One region of the Mediterraneibacter sp. 210702-DFI.3.120 genome, then DNA from elsewhere that is predicted to be linked to it. Evidence: predicted binding sites of a transcription regulator. Region 1 holds the regulator's gene; each other region holds the start of a gene.
The links. Region 1 encodes Rex, which represses fermentation and respiration genes when NADH is low (regulators of the CRP and FNR family bind a similar motif). Its sites were predicted from a motif close to ATTGTTAANTANTTAACAAT; they were not measured.
Positions count from the first base shown of each region.

Region 2: pflB (formate C-acetyltransferase) is a predicted target of Rex. The motif match lies at 3,199-3,218, and genes of this name have one in related genera.
Region 3: LI162_RS12660 (DUF5692 family protein) is a predicted target of Rex. The motif match lies at 2,469-2,488, and genes of this name have one in related genera.
Region 4: adhE (bifunctional acetaldehyde-CoA/alcohol dehydrogenase) is a predicted target of Rex. The motif match lies at 3,078-3,097, and genes of this name have one in related genera.

Region 1 covers NZ_JAJCNG010000013.1:51,888-57,214, reverse strand. The annotation lists gene alr (alanine racemase) at 1-530, opposite strand, end outside; gene LI162_RS08605 (bifunctional ADP-dependent NAD(P)H-hydrate dehydratase/NAD(P)H-hydrate epimerase) at 534-2,051, opposite strand; gene LI162_RS08600 (redox-sensing transcriptional repressor Rex) at 2,162-2,797, opposite strand; gene LI162_RS08595 (ABC-F family ATP-binding cassette domain-containing protein) at 2,963-4,903, shown strand; gene LI162_RS08590 (2-isopropylmalate synthase) at 5,008-5,327, opposite strand, start outside.
Region 2 covers NZ_JAJCNG010000006.1:13,360-18,686, reverse strand. The annotation lists gene pflA (pyruvate formate-lyase-activating protein) at 1-700, opposite strand, end outside; gene pflB (formate C-acetyltransferase) at 880-3,132, opposite strand; gene LI162_RS04685 (hypothetical protein) at 3,546-4,031, shown strand; gene LI162_RS04680 (histidine phosphatase family protein) at 4,074-4,847, opposite strand; gene LI162_RS04675 (alpha/beta hydrolase) at 4,844-5,327, opposite strand, start outside.
Region 3 covers NZ_JAJCNG010000025.1:47,402-52,728, reverse strand. The annotation lists gene LI162_RS12665 (FadR/GntR family transcriptional regulator) at 266-976, shown strand; gene LI162_RS12660 (DUF5692 family protein) at 1,389-2,429, opposite strand; gene LI162_RS12655 (citrate/2-methylcitrate synthase) at 2,859-4,238, shown strand; gene fliB (flagellin lysine-N-methylase) at 4,225-5,327, shown strand, end outside.
Region 4 covers NZ_JAJCNG010000001.1:169,327-174,653, reverse strand. The annotation lists gene rpsK (30S ribosomal protein S11) at 20-415, shown strand; gene rpsD (30S ribosomal protein S4) at 512-1,105, shown strand; gene LI162_RS00850 (DNA-directed RNA polymerase subunit alpha) at 1,232-2,191, shown strand; gene LI162_RS00845 (bL17 family ribosomal protein) at 2,383-2,901, shown strand; gene adhE (bifunctional acetaldehyde-CoA/alcohol dehydrogenase) at 3,216-5,327, shown strand, end outside.

The DNA.
Region 1 (5,327 bases):
GACTTGTCAAATTCATCTGCCTTTGCAAAGTGTGTGAACATTCCTTCCATTTTAATATTAGGAAGTTTGCTGATTCTGGAAATTGTCTCAACACTCTCTTTGCTTACTTTGAATCCGATTCGTCCCATTCCTGTATCAATTTTTATGTGAAGAAATGCGGTCTTTCCTGACTTTGCGGCAGCATCAGCCATTCCCTTGGCCATCTCTTCTGTATAAACTGCTGCACGGATTTCTTTTTCAACCATTTCTTCATACTCATCAGGAAAAACACAGCCAAGAATCAAGATTGGTTTCTTGATTCCATGTGCTCTTAAAGTTCTTGCTTCTCCCATGCATGCTACAGCGTAACCCCAGATATAAGGCGTTTCCTCAAACATTTCCGCAAGAGGAACTGCTCCGTGTCCGTATGCATCCGTCTTGATAACAGCTATTAAACGTCCCTCCTGACCAATGCGATTTTTCATCTGTTCCATATTATATGCAATTGCGTCCAGATTGATCCGGGCACATACTCTGTTATACTGTTTCATAATTTATCTGCACTCCTTTGCATTCTTCATTGCATCGGCCATACCCTGAATCAGGTCTCTGGCTAATACGCTGTAACTTCCTTTGCTCTTTTTCGCTTCATCTCCACCACAGGCATGTAGGAAAACTCCCACAGTAGTGGCTTCAAATGGTGCCATATGCTGTGCAAGAAGTCCTGCAATCGTTCCGGCGAGAACGTCTCCGGAACCACCTTTTGCCATAGAGTTATTACCAGCGAGATTTACAAATCTCTGCCGATTTGTCTGTGCGACAACAGTACGACTGTCTTTTAACACACAGATTATGGATGATTTTGTATCCGGTCCAGATTGTTTTATGATCTGATCAAGTGCCTGGAAGCGATCTTCCATGATCGTATCAATACTCCATCCGGTCAGCCTTGACATTTCTTTCATATGTGGAGTTAAAATCACAGGTGCACAACATTGATTTAATAACTCTATATTCCTGCTCAGTAAATTAAGTCCATCGGCATCTATGACACATGGACAGGATACATTTTTCAATACATTTTTCAATATCTTTTCGGAAATCTGTCCCATTCCAAGTCCACAGCCAATACAAACCACATCAGCCCAGTCAAGAAGATGAGACAGTTGACTGTCATCATAAGAATCATAGCAGGATATGATTGCCTCCGGAAGAAGTTCCTGCAGTGCCAGACGGTTTTCACTTGCTGTATAAATCTGTACTAGACCGGCACCAACTGTATAGGCAGCACAGGCAGAAAGAAATGCAGCACCAGCCATCCCGGGACTTCCGGTGATCATAAGAACTTTTCCATAACTTCCCTTGTGTGAATTCATCATTCTCGAAGGAAGAAGTTTTCCAAGATCATTTTTGTCAAAGGTATAACAAACATCCAGGCGATTCGAAAAATATTTCGGATCAATTCCAATCGCAACCGGAATGCTCTCTCCTGCATAGGACTTGCCAGGGAAAAGCTCACAGCCTAATTTTACACATGCCATACATACTGTAAGGTCGGCTCGAAATGCTGTTCCAAGAATCTTTCCTGTTGCAGCACAGATTCCGGATGGAATATCAACAGCAACTTTTTCTGCATCCTGAAGATTCATCCAGTCGATCACATCTTTATAATGTCCTGTGATTTCACGGCAGAGTCCAACACCAAATACAGCATCAATTATTACAGTATATTCTTCATCCGGGAATTCTGTGAATACAGAAATCCCCATATTTTCTACAATCTGTTTCTGACATCGACATTCTTCACTTAAAGAAGCTTCTTTCCCTGCAAATAGTACATCTGCATGCTTTCCCTGTTCGGTTAAGAGCCTTGCTACTGCAAATCCGTCTCCACCATTGTTGCCGCTTCCACAAACAATCAGACTTTTTTCTGTGGAAATATTTTTCTTATGCATTGTCTCGACAATCTGAAGTGCTGCACGTTCCATAAGTACAAGGGATGGAATCCCAATTTCATGAATTGTGTGTGCATCAGCTTCACTCATCTGCTTCCCATTTGGAAGATATCTCATGCTTATCGCCTGACCTTTCTAACATTATTAATTCCTTTTAACATGAACAGATGCTGCGAAACCTCCTTTTGTCAGTTGGTCCCACAGCATCCTTGCAGCTTTGCTAGATTCTATTCTTTATCCTGCTGACAAAGGTTGTAAGATAACTTCATCAGTGTGTCAGATAAATGTACGTTCTCAACGACCACATCCTTTGGAAGGGAAAGGTCTGTATGTGCAAAATTCCAGATTCCCTTCACACCGTTATCTACCAGAATATCAGCCACTTCAATTGCTTTTGATTTTGGAAGTGTCAGTGCAGCAATTTCAATGTCATTATTCTTAAGAAAATCTTCCAGTTCATCAACCATACGCACAGGAATCCCCCTGATCGTTACGCCTTCCAGTCGAGGATTCACATCGAAAAGACTTTTCAGAATAAATCCGCTTCTTTCGAAGGAAGCATAGTTTGCTAGTGCCTGTCCTAAATTACCGGCACCAATGATAATAAAATTATGACATCTATCCAATCCTAAGATCTTTCCAATCTCTGTATAAAGATATTTCACATTGTATCCGTACCCCTGCTGGCCGAATCCACCGAAATTATTCAAATCCTGACGTATCTGTGAAGCCGTTACATGCATCTTCTTACTCAAGTCACTGGATGAAATTCTCTCTACGCCAGCCTCCAGCAGATCTCCCAGATATCTGTAGTACCTCGGAAGTCTGGAAATGACTGCGCGTGATATCTTTCTCTGTTCCAATTTTTAGCCCTCCACTCTTAAACTACTCTTTATTATATAAAAGAGTTAAAGTTCTGTCAAACTTTTGTTTTGCAAAAACCTTTAAAATCCATATATTTTCCTTGTATTTTCGACATTTTTCTATATAATGATAATGTTAGAAGTCAAAAAACGAGGTGAAAATATATGATACTCGCATGTCACAATATAGAAAAAGCGTTTGGGGAACGCGAAATTGTACGAGACGGCTCCTTTCATATTGAAGATCGTGAGAAAGCTGCTCTTGTCGGTGTGAATGGCGCCGGGAAATCAACAATCCTTAAGATGATCATCGGAGAAGAACCTCTTGATGGTGGAGAGGTTATTCTCGCGAAAGGAAAGACGCTAGGTTATCTTGCGCAGCGTCAGGATTTAAAATCCGGAAATACCATTTATGAGGAAGTAAAAAGTGCAAAAGCGGATATTTTTGCAATGGAAGCTCAGATTCGTTCCATTGAACATGAACTGAAGCATCTGGAAGGTGAGGAATTGCAGAGCCACCTGGAGACCTACAATCGTCTACAGTCTGAATTTGATGCAAGAAACGGTTATGCCTGCGAAAGTGAGATTACAGGTGTATTAAAGGGACTTGGGTTTACGGAAGACGATTTTAATAAACAGACAGATACACTTTCAGGAGGTCAGAAGACCCGTGTTTCTCTCGGAAAATTACTGCTTACAAGTCCGGATATCCTCCTGCTTGATGAGCCGACAAACCACTTGGATCTGAATTCCATTGCCTGGCTGGAAACATATCTGATCAATTATTCCGGAGCGGTATTTATCGTCTCCCATGACCGTTATTTCCTGAATCGTGTTGTCACAAAAGTTGTTGAGATTGACAATGCACAGGTTCGCATGTACCTTGGAAATTATAAAGATTATGCAATGAAAAAACAGCAGATCCGAGATGCACAGCTGAAAGAATACATGAATCAGCAGCGTGAGATCAAACATCAGCAGGCTGTTATTGATAAATTAAAGTCTTTCAATCGTGAAAAATCGATCAAACGTGCAGAGAGTCGTGAGAAAATGCTTGACAGGATTACGCCATTGGACAAACCGGTTGACAGTACGAAAGAAATGCATTTTACGCTGGAACCATCGCAGATCAGCGGAAATGATGTTCTTACAGTGGAACATCTCTCAAAGCAATTTGACAATCAAGTTCTCTTCAGTGATATCAGTTTTGAAATCAAACGTGGCGAACATGTCGCTGTGATTGGTGATAACGGAACCGGAAAGACAACACTTTTAAAGATCATTAATCAGGTTATTACAGCGGATCAGGGCGAATTCACACTTGGATCCAAAGTGACGATTGGTTATTACGACCAGGAACATCACGTACTTCATGATGATAAGACTATTTTTGATGAGATTTCTGATGACTATCCTGATCTTACCAATACACAGATCAGAAATACACTCGCTGCATTCCAGTTTACCGGAGATGAAGTGTTCAAAGAAATTCATACGTTAAGCGGTGGAGAAAAAGGACGCGTATCACTTGCCAAACTTATGCTTTCGGAAGCAAATTTTCTAATCCTTGATGAGCCAACCAACCATCTGGATATTACTTCTAAAGAAATTCTGGAAGAAGCATTAAATAACTACAGCGGAACGATACTTTATGTATCCCATGACCGTTATTTTATCAATCAGACCGCCTCCCGGATCCTTGAACTGGTGAATCAGACATTTGTTAATTACATCGGAAACTACGATTATTATCTGGAGAAAAAAGAAGCACTGACACTTGCTTATGCTTCTGGAAATGAAACAAATGCAGAAAATGTATCCAATTCAGGCAATTCTGCTGCATCCACTCCTGCTTCGGATTCAAAATTAAGCTGGCAGGAACAGAAGGAACAGCAGGCACGTGAACGTAAACGTAAAAATGAGTTGAAGAAAACAGAGGAAGAAATTGCAAAACTCGAAGATCGCAACACAGAGATTGACGAGGAACTGACGAAAGAGGAAGTTTATTCGAACTCTATTGAGTGCCAGAAACTTTCAACAGAACGCGCTGCAAATGAAGCAAGATTAGAGGAATTGTATGAATTGTGGGAAGAATTAGCAGAATAATGAATCTGCATAACAGTAATCGCCTGACAGCTACTACTTATGGTAACTGTCAGGCGATTTGTTTTAAGATTACATTTCTAAATTTAGTCAAACTCGAATCGGGATCAAGGTTTGTTTCTATACTGTACCGGTGTGATATTATACAGTTTTTTAAATGTTCTGTTAAAATGCTCTACATTCTGATATCCCACAGATTCTGCAATACTTTCTACAGTTGCACTGCTGCTCTTAAGCATTGCTCTTGCCTTTTTCATACGGATTTCTTTCAGAATATCTCCGAATGTCATTCCTGATTTTTCTTTAATATATTTTGACAAATATGGTTTTGAAAGGAAGAACTTCTCAGCAAGATCGTCCAATGTAACTTCTTTATAATTTGCATAAATATAATTTGTAATATCTAATAATCTTTCATCCTTGCATG
Region 2 (5,327 bases), on a different contig from region 1:
TTCTCTCCGGTGTCGGAGGATCGATTCCCTCTAACTTGTAATCATATCCAAGTTCTTTCCACTTGTATGCACCAAGTGTATGATATGGAAGAACTTCAACACGCTCTACATTATCCAGTGTCTCGATGAAATCATGGAGTCTCTCCAGGTACTCATCCTTGTCACTGCGCTCCGGAACGAGTACGTGACGGATCCAGATTGGTTTCTTGATATCAGACAGATAACGTGCAAACTCAAGAATATTCTTGTTGCTCTGTCCTGTGAGAATCTTATGCTGCTCATCATCAATGTGTTTAATGTCAAGCATCAGCATATCTGTGTATTTCAGCAACTCCTGCAGTTTACCGAAAAATGGTTCTTCCTTTGTAAATACAGCTCCGCTTGTATCAATATTGGTATGAACTCCCTGTTCTTTCGCTTTCTTGAAAAGGTCAATCAGGAAATCCATCTGCATCAGAGGTTCTCCACCGCTGACTGTGATACCACCTTTATCTTTCCAGTAGCTTTTATAGCGAAGTGCTGTCTTAAGCAGTTCATCTGTTGTCTTCAGTTCGCCGTCCTGCATCTTCCATGTGTCCGGGTTGTGGCAGAACTGGCAGCGCATTGGACATCCGCTTACAAAAATGATAAAGCGTACGCCAGGTCCGTCAACGGAACCGAAGCTTTCTGTTGAGTGAATGTATCCTTTTACTTCTGACATATATTTCTCCTTCTTTTTCCGGCAGTTTCCTGCCATTCTTCTGCAACCTTCAGATTTGTCTTCTGACATTTCTTTATAATTGCAGGTCTTATGAAAAAAGGACGCAGCATGGTGAAATGACTGCGTCCTGATATATTATCTGTTATTTATGATCTTTTATCCGCAAATCGCAACATTATTTACATGTGGTCATGGCAAGTTCTTGCGATAACGTCAAGCTGCTGCTCACGAGTAAGGTCGATAAACTTAACAGCGTATCCTGATACACGGATTGTGAAGTTAGCGTACTCAGGTTTCTCTGGGTGCTCCATAGCATCTTTCAGTTTGTCAACACCAAATACGTTAACGTTCAGATGATGTGCTCCCTGATCGAAGTATCCGTCAAGTACATGAGCAAGGTTCTCTTTACGCTCTTCATCAGAATGTCCAAGTGCACCTGGGTTGATTGTCTGTGTATTAGAGATTCCATCAAGTGCAAGCTCGTAAGGAAGCTTAGCAACAGAGTTAAGAGAAGCAAGAAGTCCGCTCTGCTCTGCACCGTAAGACGGGTTAGCTCCTGGTGAAAGTGGCTCTCCAGCCTTTCTTCCGTCCGGAAGAGATCCTGTAGCCTTACCATATACAACGTTAGATGTAATTGTAAGGATAGATGTTGTCGGTACAGAATGTCTGTATGTGTGGCACTTGTTCAGTTTGTGCATGAATTTCTTCAGAAGCCATACAGCAATCTCATCTGCACGGTCATCATCGTTACCGTATCTTGGGAAGTCTCCCTCAATCTCGAAGTCTGTTGCAAGACCATCTTCGTCACGGACAACTTTAACCTTAGCGTATTTGATAGCGCTCAGGGAGTCAACTACATGTGAGAATCCAGCAATACCTGTTGCGAAAGAACGTTTAACGTCTGTGTCGATCAGGGACATCTGAGCTGCCTCATAGTAGTATTTATCATGCATGTAGTGGATCATGTTCAGTGTATCAACATACAGCTTGGACAGCCACTCCATCATCTGGTCATATTTCTCCATTACTTCATCGTAATCAAGGTACTCGGAAGTAATTGGCTGGTAAGCCGGTCCTACCTGTACTTTGTTCTTCTCATCGATACCACCGTTGATAGCGTAAAGAAGACACTTAGCAAGGTTTGCACGAGCTCCGAAGAACTGCATCTCTTTACCTGTCTCTGTAGCAGATACACAGCAGCAGATGCTGTAGTCATCGCCCCATACCGGACGCATAACATCATCGTTCTCATACTGGATAGAACTTGTTGTTACAGAAATCAGGGAAGCGAACTTCTTGAAGTTCTCTGGCAGTCTTGAAGAATAAAGAACTGTCAGGTTCGGCTCTGGTGAAGGTCCCATGTTGTTCAGTGTGTGGAGGAAACGATAGTCGTTCTTTGTTACCATAGAACGTCCGTCCTGTCCAAGTCCACCAACCTCAAGTGTTGCCCATGTCGGGTCTCCTGAGAACAGCTGGTTGTAAGATGGGATTCTTGCGAACTTAACCATACGGAATTTCATTACCATGTGGTCGATGATCTCCTGAGCTTCCTTCTCTGTGATCTTTCCAGCCTTCAGGTCTCTCTCGATATAGATATCAAGGAATGTAGAGATACGTCCTACAGACATAGCTGCACCATTCTGAGTCTTGATTGCTGCAAGATATCCGAAGTACAGCCACTGAGCTGCTTCATGAGCATCCTTAGCCGGCTGTGAAATATCAAATCCGTAAGCTGCAGCCATTTCTTTCATTTCTTTCAGAGCTTTGATCTGATCTGCAAGCTCTTCACGAAGACGGAAATCCTCACCCTTCATGCCGTGTCTTGCATAACGCTCGAAGTCATACTGTTTTCTCTCGATCAGGAAGTCGATACCATACAGTGCAACACGACGGTAGTCACCTACGATACGTCCACGTCCGTATGTATCCGGAAGTCCTGTAATAATCTTGTTATGACGAGCTTTCTTCATCTCTGGTGTGTAGATGTCGAATACTCCCTGGTTGTGTGTTTTATGATATTTTGTGAAGATCTCATGCAGTTTCTCGCTTGGCTGGTATCCGTATGTTGTACAAGCCTGCTCTGCCATCTTGATTCCACCATAAGGCATGAATGCTCTCTTCAGCGGTTTGTCTGTCTGCAAACCAACAATCTGCTCAAGATCTTTCATGCTCTCATCGATATATCCCGGGCCGTATGCTGTCAGACCGGAAACAACTTCTGTCTCCATGTCGAGAACTCCGCCCTTAGCTCTTTCTTCTTTCTGAAGTTCCTGCAGTCTTCCCCATAATTTGTCTGTTGCTTCTGTTGGTCCCTCAAGGAATGACTCATCACCTTCATATGGTGTGTAGTTCTCCTGGATGAAATCACGCACGTCTACAGAGTGTGTCCATTTTCTTCCCTTGAAGCCAGCCCACTGCTCAAAATTAGCCATTGAAAAATCCTCCTATATTCTTTCCTAAAATAGTTTTGTAATTGTTTTACGGGCATAGTATAACACCGTGTTAAATAAATGACAAGCGTAAAATCGAGAATAAATATCGGAAATCGCTTTGTATTCGATTTAGTACAAAATATACGAAAAAACGCCCATTTTACGGGGAATTGTACGAACTTTAATACAGTAAAAATGTACTGTAAAAAGAACATTTTCCCCATGTGTACGGTCTGATTTACAGACAAATAAACAGCCTCTTTTTCTTTCAAAATTCACTCTAGGTACTTTTCCTCTATGATAACGATTTCGTTTCATGTTTTCTCTATATTTTTGTCAATGGAGTTACGTTCTGTTTTTTGATATAATAGTGCATTAGCGTATCTATATTTAGTTTATGAAAGAGGAATATTATGGAAATCAGAAAGACAAAACCAGAAGAGCTTGAAGTACTTCTTAAGATGTACGAACATGCACGCAGATTCATGGCAACTCACGGAAATGCTTCTCAATGGGAAAACAATTATCCTTCTCCACAGTTAATTCTGGATGACATCACTGAGGGGAACAGTTATGTCTGCACAGAAAAGGACCAGATAGTTGCTACTTTCTATTATAAAGAAGGGGCTGATCCGACTTACATGCGCATCTACGAAGGTGAATGGATCAACGACTCCCGTTACGGAGTTGTTCACCGCATCACTTCCACCGGAAATGTAAAAGGTGCTGCTTCCTTCTGCCTGAACTGGGCTTTGGAACAATGCGGCAATATCCGTATTGATACACACCGGGACAATATCGTAATGCAGCATCTGTTAGATAAGAATGGATTCAAATATTGCGGAATCGTATATGTTGAGGATGGAACAGAACGAATTGCTTATCAGAAAGTGGTTTAATAATACCAAAATCCATAAAGCAAGGAGCAGAGACATTTGATTTTAATGTCTCTGCTCCTTGTTGCTATATGTCTCACAGAATCTTGCTGCGAAGGACGGTTCTTCTCCACCTGCATAGAGATGTGAGATATCTCCTACTTTCAATCCTCGGAAATATGCCGTTCCCTGTTCTCTCTCTTCTGTTACTACTTCTGTCACAGAAGTCGGTGCAAGCGCAAGGCAATGCCAAAGCACGAATGGTGATACATTCCATAAATGGGACAACAGCACACAGCTGATTCCGAAATGGCAGAAAAATGTCACTGTCTCATCACTTTCTTTCTCCACACGATAATGCGCCCCTTCTCTTACATATCCATGCTCTGCGAGAAAGCGATCAAATTCTTCAATCACATGATCGTATACTTCTACAAGATCAGAATTTTTCGCCACTTCTGTTTCACGCCATGCATTTTTATCCATATAAGCTTCATGTTCTGTCCAATACCCCGGAACCATATCCCATGCAATTCTAGGCAGGAAATGCTCACCTTCTTTTTTCACATCGGGATATGCTTTTTCAAGTTCCGGATTTTTATTCAAATCAACCTGCGCCGGGAACTCTTGCAGCCAATCCAATATTTCTGCTGTTTTTCCAGTTACCTCAAGACATGGAGTCGCCGTATCCTTCGCTCTTCCAAGTGGAGACTTATAGCATTCCCCCATATTCATAGATACTGCACGTTTTGCAAGCAGTGCCGCTTCACGTCTTCCTTTTTCTGTTAATGTGTCATTTACATAATCCGGATCTCCGTGACGGATCAATAGAATTCTCATCTTGCTTCTCCTTTGTAATCAATTATTTTCTCCAGCCATTCCTCTGCCAGTTTGGGCCAGATCTGTACTTCTTTCAGAGTCTTTCGGATTTCTTCTTTCTGCTCTACTGTCCATTTCGGTGGCTGTGTTCTTCCAATTCCATTTTTCACAAGCAGTTCTTCTCCCATTTCCTTTGGAAATGAAGTTTCTCCCGCAAGGATTGCTTCTGCCAGCATACGGAGTTGCTCCTGTGTATAAGGTTCTCTCCCTCTGCGTTCCAGCCAGTCCTCTGTTGCAACAGACATACCATGCACGCCTTCTGAAAATACATGATGTGCGAATGGAACTCCTTCTTCCAGACATTTCTGTGCTAAAAGATAACTATTCTGCACCGGAACTGTTCCATCTGTTGCTGTCTGCCAGATAAAGCATGGTGGCATTTCTTTTGTTACATGCTTTTCAATTGACATATATTCTAGCTCTTTTCTTGTAGGATTCTTT
Region 3 (5,327 bases), on a different contig from region 1:
ATTCTTCTGCGCATCTCTGTGGTCTTGCCAAAGACTATATCAGCTGGGAGATGACTCCCACCACTGATACTAGCTTGTTTCTCACCACCTATAGAGATGGGAGTCATCTCCCAGCTGATATAAATATAGAGTATTGAATCCACCGCCTGTTTTCCCTATAATAAACTTATCAACAATAAACGTTATTTTTTACGAAATTTTCAACATTTTTATCTCATCAAAACACACTTTGTGAAGATAACGCTTACGAAACGGAGAATTTATTATGGAATTTCAGAAGATCAGTTCCCCTTCCCTGAGGGATCTGTTTATTGAACAATTAGAACATCTGATTCTTTCCGGCAAGCTACCGGTCGGAGAGAAACTTCCGCCGGAACGCCAGCTTGCTGAAATGATGCAGGTCAGCCGTGCGGTTGTCAACAGCGGGATCAGTGAGCTGGAGAAGAAAGGATTCCTCACCGTAAAACCCCGCAGTGGAACTTATGTAGCAGATTTTCGCAGAAAAGGGACTCTGGATACATTGATTGCGATCATGAATTACAACGGCGGACGCATGCGTGATCAGGAGATTCGTTCCATCTTCGAAGTCCGCATTGCGCTTGATACACTTGCTGCACAGCTCGCCATCGACACGATCAGCGACAAAAACATCCAGCGTCTCCTCGAATTCGTTAATCAGATCCGTGATGCACAAGATGTCACCACTGCCATTGAAGCTGCTTACGAATTCCAACACGAGTTTGCCCTAATTTCCGGAAATACATTGATTCCACTTATTTTCCAATCTTTCCGAGCACCGATTTTTAATATGTGGGAACGTTATTGTGAACTCTATGGGATAGAAGAATTATATCGAAGCAATTATAAGACCTGGACCTATATCCGAGACCGAGACACCCAAGGAGCGATTGCATGGGTTCAGAAATCCATGCAAGACTGCATTGATGGGGAACATCAGATTTACTATGAATTGTAAATTTTGATTTGGTGCACGTAAACGAGAAGATATACTCAGATTCATCAGATCAGGAATGATAAGAATAAGTCGATAAACTTCCCTTTCAGTCAGCATAGGAAATTCTGTATTTAAGTGTTGAATTCGTTCCACGGCAATCCCTTCTGTCCTGGATAATGTAAGTGATGTGGATACTTTATTGTTGAGGACACATTTTAAGGCAGGAGCGGTTCTGAATACACTTTGTTCTGAATGTTAGAAAAAGCCCAAACAGAAATCACTCACGATACCTGTTTGGGCTTTTTCGTTACATTCATTCAAAGGGATGAAGAGGAGCGGGCCGGTGTCCGATGCAATAAAGTATCCACATCACGCCCTTATCCAACAAAAGTTTTTGCTTCATTACTCAGAATTCAAACGTCTAAATACAAATTTAAACTTCTGCTCTCGCCATTGCTTCCTTATAATCCTTCTGATCTGTAAAGATCTCATTCTTATAAGGATTCTTCTTCTGCTGTTTTGCTCTCTTAATAATTGCAGCCAGACAGATCACATTCGCTGCAAGTGCAATTACCGCGATCACACCCTGCATGGTTGGATTAGCACTTGTCGGTCTTACTGCTGCATCCATGAATCCGTCAGAATACAGAGCCGGAATTACTGAGAAACGGCTTGCATCCTGGAATAATGGGAATACCTGAGCAAACATACACCACAGTGCCAGTGTATTCGCGCGGTTCTGGATCCAGCCACCCTTGTTCCAGAACATATTTGCAAATGTTGGAGCAAGAAGCAATGCAACACCACAGTAGAATGCATGTGTTGTCAGGTTATTGTATGTGTACTCAAAATTCCACAGATCATATGCAATGATAAAGCACCATGTCATATCCGGCCAAAGCATATCATCATGTTTCTTGGATGTGTAGATTCCCCACCATCCTGTCATACAGAAGATATTCAGGATTCCGGCAATTCCGTTCACCCAGTTCCACCATCCACCATAGAGCCATACATTTTCTGAAGACAGCCACCAGCGGTCACCGAATTCTTTCATAGCCATGAATCCACGAATTCCTGATTCGAAATCACTTACTACTGCAATCAGAATATTGATTGCAACGATTGCAAACGGGAATACTTTGAACCATTCTGTCTTACCAATTCCCCATTTGTATTTCAGCATCATAAAACCAATACACCCTGCTGTTGCAGCATACAATTTTGCATAATGGAACCAGCTTGTCATATGTACATAAGTATCGTTATTCAGTGCCCATTCTGCACCATTTGCTGCACAGATATAGATTGCGATGAAATACACTGTAAGTATAGCCGGAATAGCTCCAAAACAGATCAGTCCACCGATTTTTGTACGTCTTGCAAATTCATTTGCAAGAACAAGTCCGGCAAACACCAGTACCCACCCTAACAGCTGCCAACCGGCACCATCGCCATAAATTTGGAATAACATAATTATCCCCCTCCTTCTTTTAATTGGTTATACCAACCTATTGTTATCTTTTTAACATTATACTCTTCTTATTATTATGCGTCAATAAATGCACCTGTTTCTCCTATTTTTCAGCACTTTATAATAAAATATCTCTCCGTATTTTTGTATTTTTACAATAGATTTGCGTTTTGGCATCTGGTATGACCACATCCACATCATTTTCTTTCTGACGATTCAGAAAATTCATTTAAGCATTCTTATTTTTGAGTTATCTAACAATTCAATATTCATTTTATTCTGTTTTATGCGTACTTTTCTTGATTTTTTTCATGTTTTTGCAAGAATACATATATATTTCTTGCAAATTTCACCTCAACTGTTTATAATTACATTAAAATGCACTATCAAGACACTAGAAAACATATATGTATTGTGAGGATGAAAACTATGAATTCAAATGATATATTAATTGCAAACACTGACGATCTGCGCAGTGATATGGACTATTTAGAGAAAACACTTTTGAAAGGACACCGCATTGATCCGAATCTTTATGAAGAATATGATGTAAAGCGCGGACTTCGTGATTCAACCGGCCGAGGAGTTCTTACCGGACTGACTGAAGTATCCGATGTCTGTGGATTTGATGTTGTAAACGGACGTAAAATTCCTGCTGAAGGTGGACTTTACTATCAGGGAATCAATGTCAATGACCTTATCAACGGTCTGAAAGGCAAACGTTTTGGATTTGAGGAGACAACTTTCCTGCTCCTTTTCGGACGTCTTCCAAAAAAAGATGAATTAGAGCATTTTCTGAAAGTTTTATTTGAATTAGAAGATCTAAGCGGACGTTTTGTTCGTGACGTTGTCATGAAGGCCTCAAGCTCTAACATCATGAACGCACTCCAGCGCTGTGTTCTTACTTTATATACATATGATGAGAACCCGGAAGATATTTCTGTTGAAAATGCACTGCGTCAGGCTCTTGAACTTATTGCAAAGCTTCCACTGATCGCAGTATATTCTTATCATGCATACAGACATTTCCGTAAAGATGAGACACTTCTGATCCGTAATCCGGAGAAAGGACGCTCTCTTGCCGAAAATATTTTGTACATGCTTCGTCCGGATGGACAGTATACAGAACTAGAAGCCAAGGTTCTTGATGTTGCACTGATCCTTCATGCAGAGCACGGTGGTGGTAACAACTCTACTTTCACAACTCACGTTGTTACTTCTTCAGGAACAGATACTTATTCTGCAATCGCTGCTTCCATCGGTTCTCTGAAAGGACCTCGTCATGGTGGTGCAAACCTGAAAGCGCAGGGGATGTTTGATGATATTAAGAAGTCTGTCAAAGACTGGACTAACGAAGATGAGATTCGTGAGTATCTCCGCCTGATTCTTGATAAAAAAGCCTTTGATAAGACGGGACTGATCTATGGAATGGGACACGCAGTCTACACAATCTCCGACCCAAGAGAAAAGATTTTGAAGAGCTATGCACAGAAGCTTGCTTCTGAAAAGGGACTTGAAGATGAATTCGCACTTTATGACCGCGTAGAAAGAATCGCCGGTGAAGAGATCATGACACACAGAAAGATGCTGAAACCTGTCTGTGCTAATGTTGACTTCTACAGCGGATTTGTTTATACAATGCTGAATATTCCGGAAGAACTTTTCACACCACTCTTCGCGATTGCACGTATCACCGGGTGGAGTGCACATCGTCTGGAAGAACTGTTAAATGCCGGTAAGATTATCCGTCCGGCATACAAATATGTTGGGCAGCATACAGAATTCCATGACCGTAATGACAGAAATTAATTATTTGATACCTGATTATTATTCTAAGTTCACCTGCATCGCCGACCGCTGTCCGATCACCTGCTGCCAGGAATGGAAGATTGGCGTCGATGCAGATACGAACCGTAAATGGAAGAAACTCCAGGCTCCGGAAACCGTACCTGAACAAAAGAAAAATTTAAGCGCTTATACGATTAAAAAAGATGGACAGCGTGTGATAGGTCTGGACAGTGATCATCGCTGTCCATTCCTTAACTCTGAGAAGCTCTGCCGCCTTGTTGTTGCTTACGGCGACAAAGTCCTATCAGAAACGTGCACTACATTTCCACGAGAGGAGCATCGCTTTCCGACACATAACGAGAAAATGCTGATGCCTTGCTGCCCTGCAGTGATTGACCTGTGGAACAAACAGAAGTCCCTGCATTTCCCAAATGTATCAGACACTTTGTCCGATACTGGCGATACAGATACTTCTGTCCTTTTCCTCTTGCGTGAAAAACTACTCAATCTTTTAGATGATTCTTCCAGAACAATTGAAGAGGAACTTTTGGAAAGCTTCTATATTCTTCAGGAATTATACCAGCATCAGCCATTAACAAAAGAACTGTTAGAAGATTATTTTTCTGATAGCACAGTGAGAGAACTTGGAAATGCGATCTCAGATATAGACCTTCCACCTTTGGATCTGATCTGTGAATGTAACGAACTGTTACAAGATCTTTCCGTAAACTATCAAAAAGAAGGGCTCTATCAGGATACTCTGAATCCAATTCTTGCTTTGGCTGAAGAAATATCGGAAGCCCTTTCGGACAGTACTGAAAATCCTGATGATACTAAAGCTTACGAATCCACTTTACTGGAACAATGGGAACAATTCACACAATACTTGAGCCCTTATGAACCACTGCTTCGCAATTTTCTGCGCAACGAGATTTTCTCCGATCTCCTGCTTCCTGGAAATGACCTCGAAAATATGCTCGTGCAGATGCAATGGAGCGCGCTTGAATACGCGGCGTTCCGCCACAGCGTTTTCTTAAGATGGATGCTGGATGGCACAGACGCAAACGTTTCTGAAATTTCTTACGAAACGTTGAGACAATATCTTGTGAT
Region 4 (5,327 bases), on a different contig from region 1:
AGAAAGTAGGTTAGTTTAAATGGCTAAGAGAGTTGCGAAAAAAGTAACAAAAAAACGTGTCAAGAAAAACGTTGAACGCGGACAGGCACATATTCAGTCATCATTCAACAATACAATTGTTACACTGACTGACGCTCAGGGAAATGCTCTTTCATGGGCAAGTGCAGGCGGTCTGGGATTTAGAGGTTCAAGAAAATCTACTCCATATGCAGCACAGATGGCAGCTGAGACAGCAGCTAAAGCAGCATTAGTACATGGTCTTAAGACAGTAGATGTATTCGTAAAAGGACCGGGATCAGGAAGAGAAGCAGCAATCCGTGCACTTCAGGCATGCGGAATTGATGTAGTAAGCATCAAGGACGTAACACCGGTACCGCACAACGGATGTCGTCCACCGAAACGCAGAAGAGTGTAATTATACTCTGCTGTATAAGAAAAGCAGTTATTTAATAGTAAATGTTGACGCAGCGGCATGAGTACCGCTGGCATGTATAATATTAGGAGGATAGAAATGGCAGTAAATAGAGTTCCTGTTCTTAAAAGATGCCGTTCATTAGGAATGGATCCGATTTACCTCGGAATCAATAAGAAATCTAACAGACAGTTAAAAAGAGCAAACAGAAAGATGAGCGAGTATGGTCTTCAGCTTCGCGAGAAACAGAAAGCAAAATTCATCTACGGTGTTCTTGAAAAACCTTTCAGAAACTACTATGCAAAGGCAAAACAGCAGGAAGGAATGACAGGTGAAAACCTTATGATCATCCTTGAGTCAAGACTTGACAACGTTGTTTTCCGTCTTGGACTTGCTAGAACAAGAAAAGAAGCTAGACAGATCGTTGATCATAAGCACGTTCTTGTAAACGGCAAACAGGTTAACATCCCATCTTACCTTGTAAAGGCTGGAGATGTTATTGAAATCAAAGAGAACAAAAAAGGTTCACAGAGATACAAAGAGATTCTTGAAGCTACAGCTGGAAACATGGTACCAGAGTGGCTTGAGGCAGACGCTGAGAATCTTAGAGGTACAGTAAAAGAGCTTCCTAACAGAGAAGCAATCGATGTACCGGTTGACGAGATGCTTATCGTCGAGCTGTATTCTAAATAATAATTACGATTTGAAAGGATTGCGCAGGCATTTATGCAGGGCAATCCTAACTAATCTGAACAAGTTGTTTAGATACAGTTTTGTACCCCCTCAACATATATTAAGCCCATAAGGAGGGTCTGTGTAGTGTTTGATTTTAATAAACCGAATATTGAAATTACAGATGTTTCAGATGACAAGAAATACGGAAGATTTGTCGTAGAACCGCTGGAGAGAGGATACGGAACTACGCTTGGTAACGCGCTGAGAAGAATCATGCTTTCTTCCCTGCCGGGAGCAGCAATCAGTTCTGTGAAAATCGACGGTGTACTGCACGAGTTCAGTTCCATCCCGGGTGTTAAAGAAGATGTGACAGAGATCATCATGAACCTGAAATCTCTGGCTATCAAGAACACATCTGAGTCTGATGAAGTGAAGACAGCTTATATCGAGTTCGAAGGAGAAGGCGTTGTAACAGGTGCTGATATCCAGTGTGACTCTGATATTGAGATTGTAAACCCGGAGCAGGTAATTGCTACATTAAGCGGTGGCAAAGACAGCAAGCTTTATATGGAACTTACAATCACAAAAGGAAGAGGATATGTAAGCTCAGATAAGAATAAGACAGAAGATATGCCAATCGGTGTTCTTCCAATCGATTCTATCTACACACCGATTGATCGTGTCAACCTGACAGTTCAGGATACACGTGTAGGTCAGGTTACAGATTATGACAAACTGACACTTGATGTCTGGACAAAAGGTACAATGGCTCCTGATGAGGCTGTCAGCCTTGCAGCAAAAGTGTTAAGTGAGCATCTGAAACTCTTCATCGACCTGTCAGAGGTAGCTCAGCAGGCAGAAGTTATGATTGAGAAAGAGGATGACGAGAAAGAAAAAGTTCTTGAGATGAGCATTGATGAACTTGAGCTTTCTGTTCGTTCTTACAATTGTCTGAAGAGAGCCGGAATCAACACAGTTGAAGAGCTCACAAACAAGACTCCGGAAGACATGATGAAGGTTCGTAACCTTGGTCGTAAGTCTCTCGAAGAAGTTCTTGCAAAACTGAAAGAACTCAATCTGGAACTGAACCACGGAGAAGAATAATATTCTATATCCGTACTATGATAAATTATCAGGACACTCATGTCCTGCACAGGCTGTGATTACAGTTTTGTGAATTGCAGCCCGCTGAAGATTGAATATCCTGGTGGTAAGCCCGAAGAGCACAGCAGGAGCATTTGATTAGTAAGCCCGAAGATGCATAACCAAATGTTAATTAATGGAGGAAATTTGAAATGGCAAAGTATAGAAAACTTGGCAGAACAGCAAGCCAGAGAAAAGCTTTACTTAGAAACCAGGTAACAGCACTTCTTAACAACGGAAAGATCGTTACAACAGAAGCTAAGGCAAAAGAGATCCGTAAGCAGGCAGAAAGCCTGATTGCTCTTGCTGTAAAAGAGAAAGATAACTTCGAAGAAGTTACAGTAATGGCTAAAGTAGCACGTAAAGATGCTGATGGCAAACGTGTGAAAGAAGTTGTTGACGGTAAGAAAGTTACTGTTTATGACGAAGTTGAGAAGACAATCAAAAAAGATAAGCCAAGCAGACTGCACGCTAGACGTCAGATGCTGAAAGTTCTCTTCCCTGTTAAAGAAGGCGAGAAGAGAAACATGAAAGATGTTGACATGGTTGCAAAACTCTTTGATGAGATCGCTCCAAAATATGCTGATCGTAACGGTGGTTACACAAGAATCGTAAAGATTGGTCAGCGTAAAGGTGACGCAGCTATGGAAGTTCTGATCGAGCTTGTTTAATTTGATAATATAGCTGATTTTTGACTCTCATATAGGACAGAAATGTCCTGTATGGGAGTTTTTTGCATATTAGTAAAGTGTTTTTCATAGTTAAAAATGTCAAGTGAAAATTTGCTTTTGTGAAAACTGCACAAATGATGTTAAAAAAATAACGTTAAAACTTTAACAACTGGTACATTGACAATTAATTAACGAACTAGTATACTAATACCTGTAATCGGGAAACATAAAAATAACCCGATCGGATAAAACTTGCAGGTTACGAAAACAGTGACTATAAAAATGATTTATTCAAGTACAGGAGGAATACTCAGATGGCAAAGAAAGAGGCGGCAAAAACTGTAGAGACAAAGACAGTAAACACCGGATTCATTGATAACGTTGAAGCTCTTGAAGCAAAAATGAAAGAGATGCGCGAGGCACAGAAAATCTTCGCTACATTTACACAGGAGCAGGTTGACAAAATCTTCTATGAAGCAGCTATGGCAGCAAACAAGCAGCGTATCCCGCTTGCAAGACTTGCAGTAGAAGAGACTCAGAGAGGTATTCTCGAGGATAAGGTTATCAAAAACCATTACGCAGCAGAGTATATTTACAACGCATACAAAGATACAAAGACATGTGGTGTTGTAGAAGAAGATAAGGCATTTGGAATCAAAAAGATCGCAGAGCCAATCGGACTTGTTGCAGCAGTTATCCCTACAACAAACCCGACATCAACAGCAATTTTCAAAACACTGATCTGCTTAAAGACAAGAAATGCAATCATCATCAGCCCACATCCGGCTGCTAAAGCATCTACAATCGCAGCAGCTAAAGTTGTTCTTGATGCAGCAGTGAAAGCAGGAGCTCCGGAAGGAATCATCGGTTGGATCGATGCCCCATCACTGGAACTTACAAACACAGTAATGAGAGATGCAGATATCATCCTTGCAACAGGTGGTCCTGGAATGGTTAAAGCAGCTTACTCTTCAGGAAAGCCGGCACTCGGAGTTGGAGCTGGTAACACACCGGTTATCATCGACGATACAGCAGATGTAAGAATGGCAGTTAACTCAATCATCCACTCTAAGACATTTGATAATGGTATGATCTGTGCGTCTGAGCAGTCTGTAACAGTACTTGAAAGCGTATATGAGGAAGTTAAGAAAGAATTCCAGTACAGAGGATGCTACTTCCTGAAACCAGGTGAGGAGCTTGACAAAGTTCGTAAGACAATCATCATCAACGGTGCGCTGAACAGCAAGATCCCAGGAAAATCAGCTTATGAAATCGCTCAGATGGCAGGCGTTGATGTACCGAAGAATACAAAGATCCTGATCGGAGAAGTTGAATCTGTAGATATTTCAGAAGAATTTGCACATGAGAAATTATCACCGGTACTTGGTATGTACAAAGCTAAAACATTTGATGAGGCTCTTGAGAAAGCAGCTCAGCTTGTAGCAGACGGTGGATATGGACATACATCTTCACTCTACGTACATCCGGCAGAGACAGAGAAGATCGCAAAACATGCAGCAGCAATGAAGACTTGCCGTGTACTGATCAACACACCTTCTTCTCACGGTGGAATCGGAGACCTTTATAACTTCAAGATGGCTCCGTCCCTTACACTTGGATGTGGATCATGGGGTGGAAACTCTGTATCAGAGAACGTAGGAGTAAAACATCTGCTTAACATCAAGACAGTTGCAGAGAGGAGAGAAAATATGCTGTGGTTCAGAACACCTGAGAAAGTTTACTTCAAGAAAGGTTCTATGCCGGTTGCACTGGATGAGCTTGGAACAGTAATGCATAAGAAGAAAGCATTTATCGTAACAGACTCCTTCCTTTACAAGAACGGATATGTAAAACCGATCGAAGATAAATTAGATGAAATGGGAATCCAGCATACATGCTTCTTCGAAGTAGCACCAGACCCGACACTTCAGTGTGCACGCAAGGGTGTTGACCAGATGAGACAGTTCGAGCCAGATACAATCATCGCTCTTGGTGGTGGATCTGCAATGGACGCAGGTAAGATCATGTGGATCATGTATGAGCATCCGGAAGCAAACTTCGAAGATATGGCTATGGACTTCATGGACATCCGTAAGAGAGTATTTACATTCCCTAAGATGGGAGAGAAAGCTTACTTCATAGCTATCCCAACATCTTCAGGAACAGGTTCTGAGGTAACACCATTCGCAATCATCACAGACGCTGACACAGGTGTTAAATGGCCAATCGCTGACTACGCTCTGCTTCCAAACATGGCAATCGTAGACGTAGACAACATGATGACACAGCCGAAGGGACTGACAAGTGCTTCAGGTATCGACGTTATGACACATGCAATCGAGGCATATGTATCTATCATGGCAACAGATTACACAGATGGTCTTGCTATGAAGGCTGTTAAGCTTGTATTCGAGAACCTTCCATCT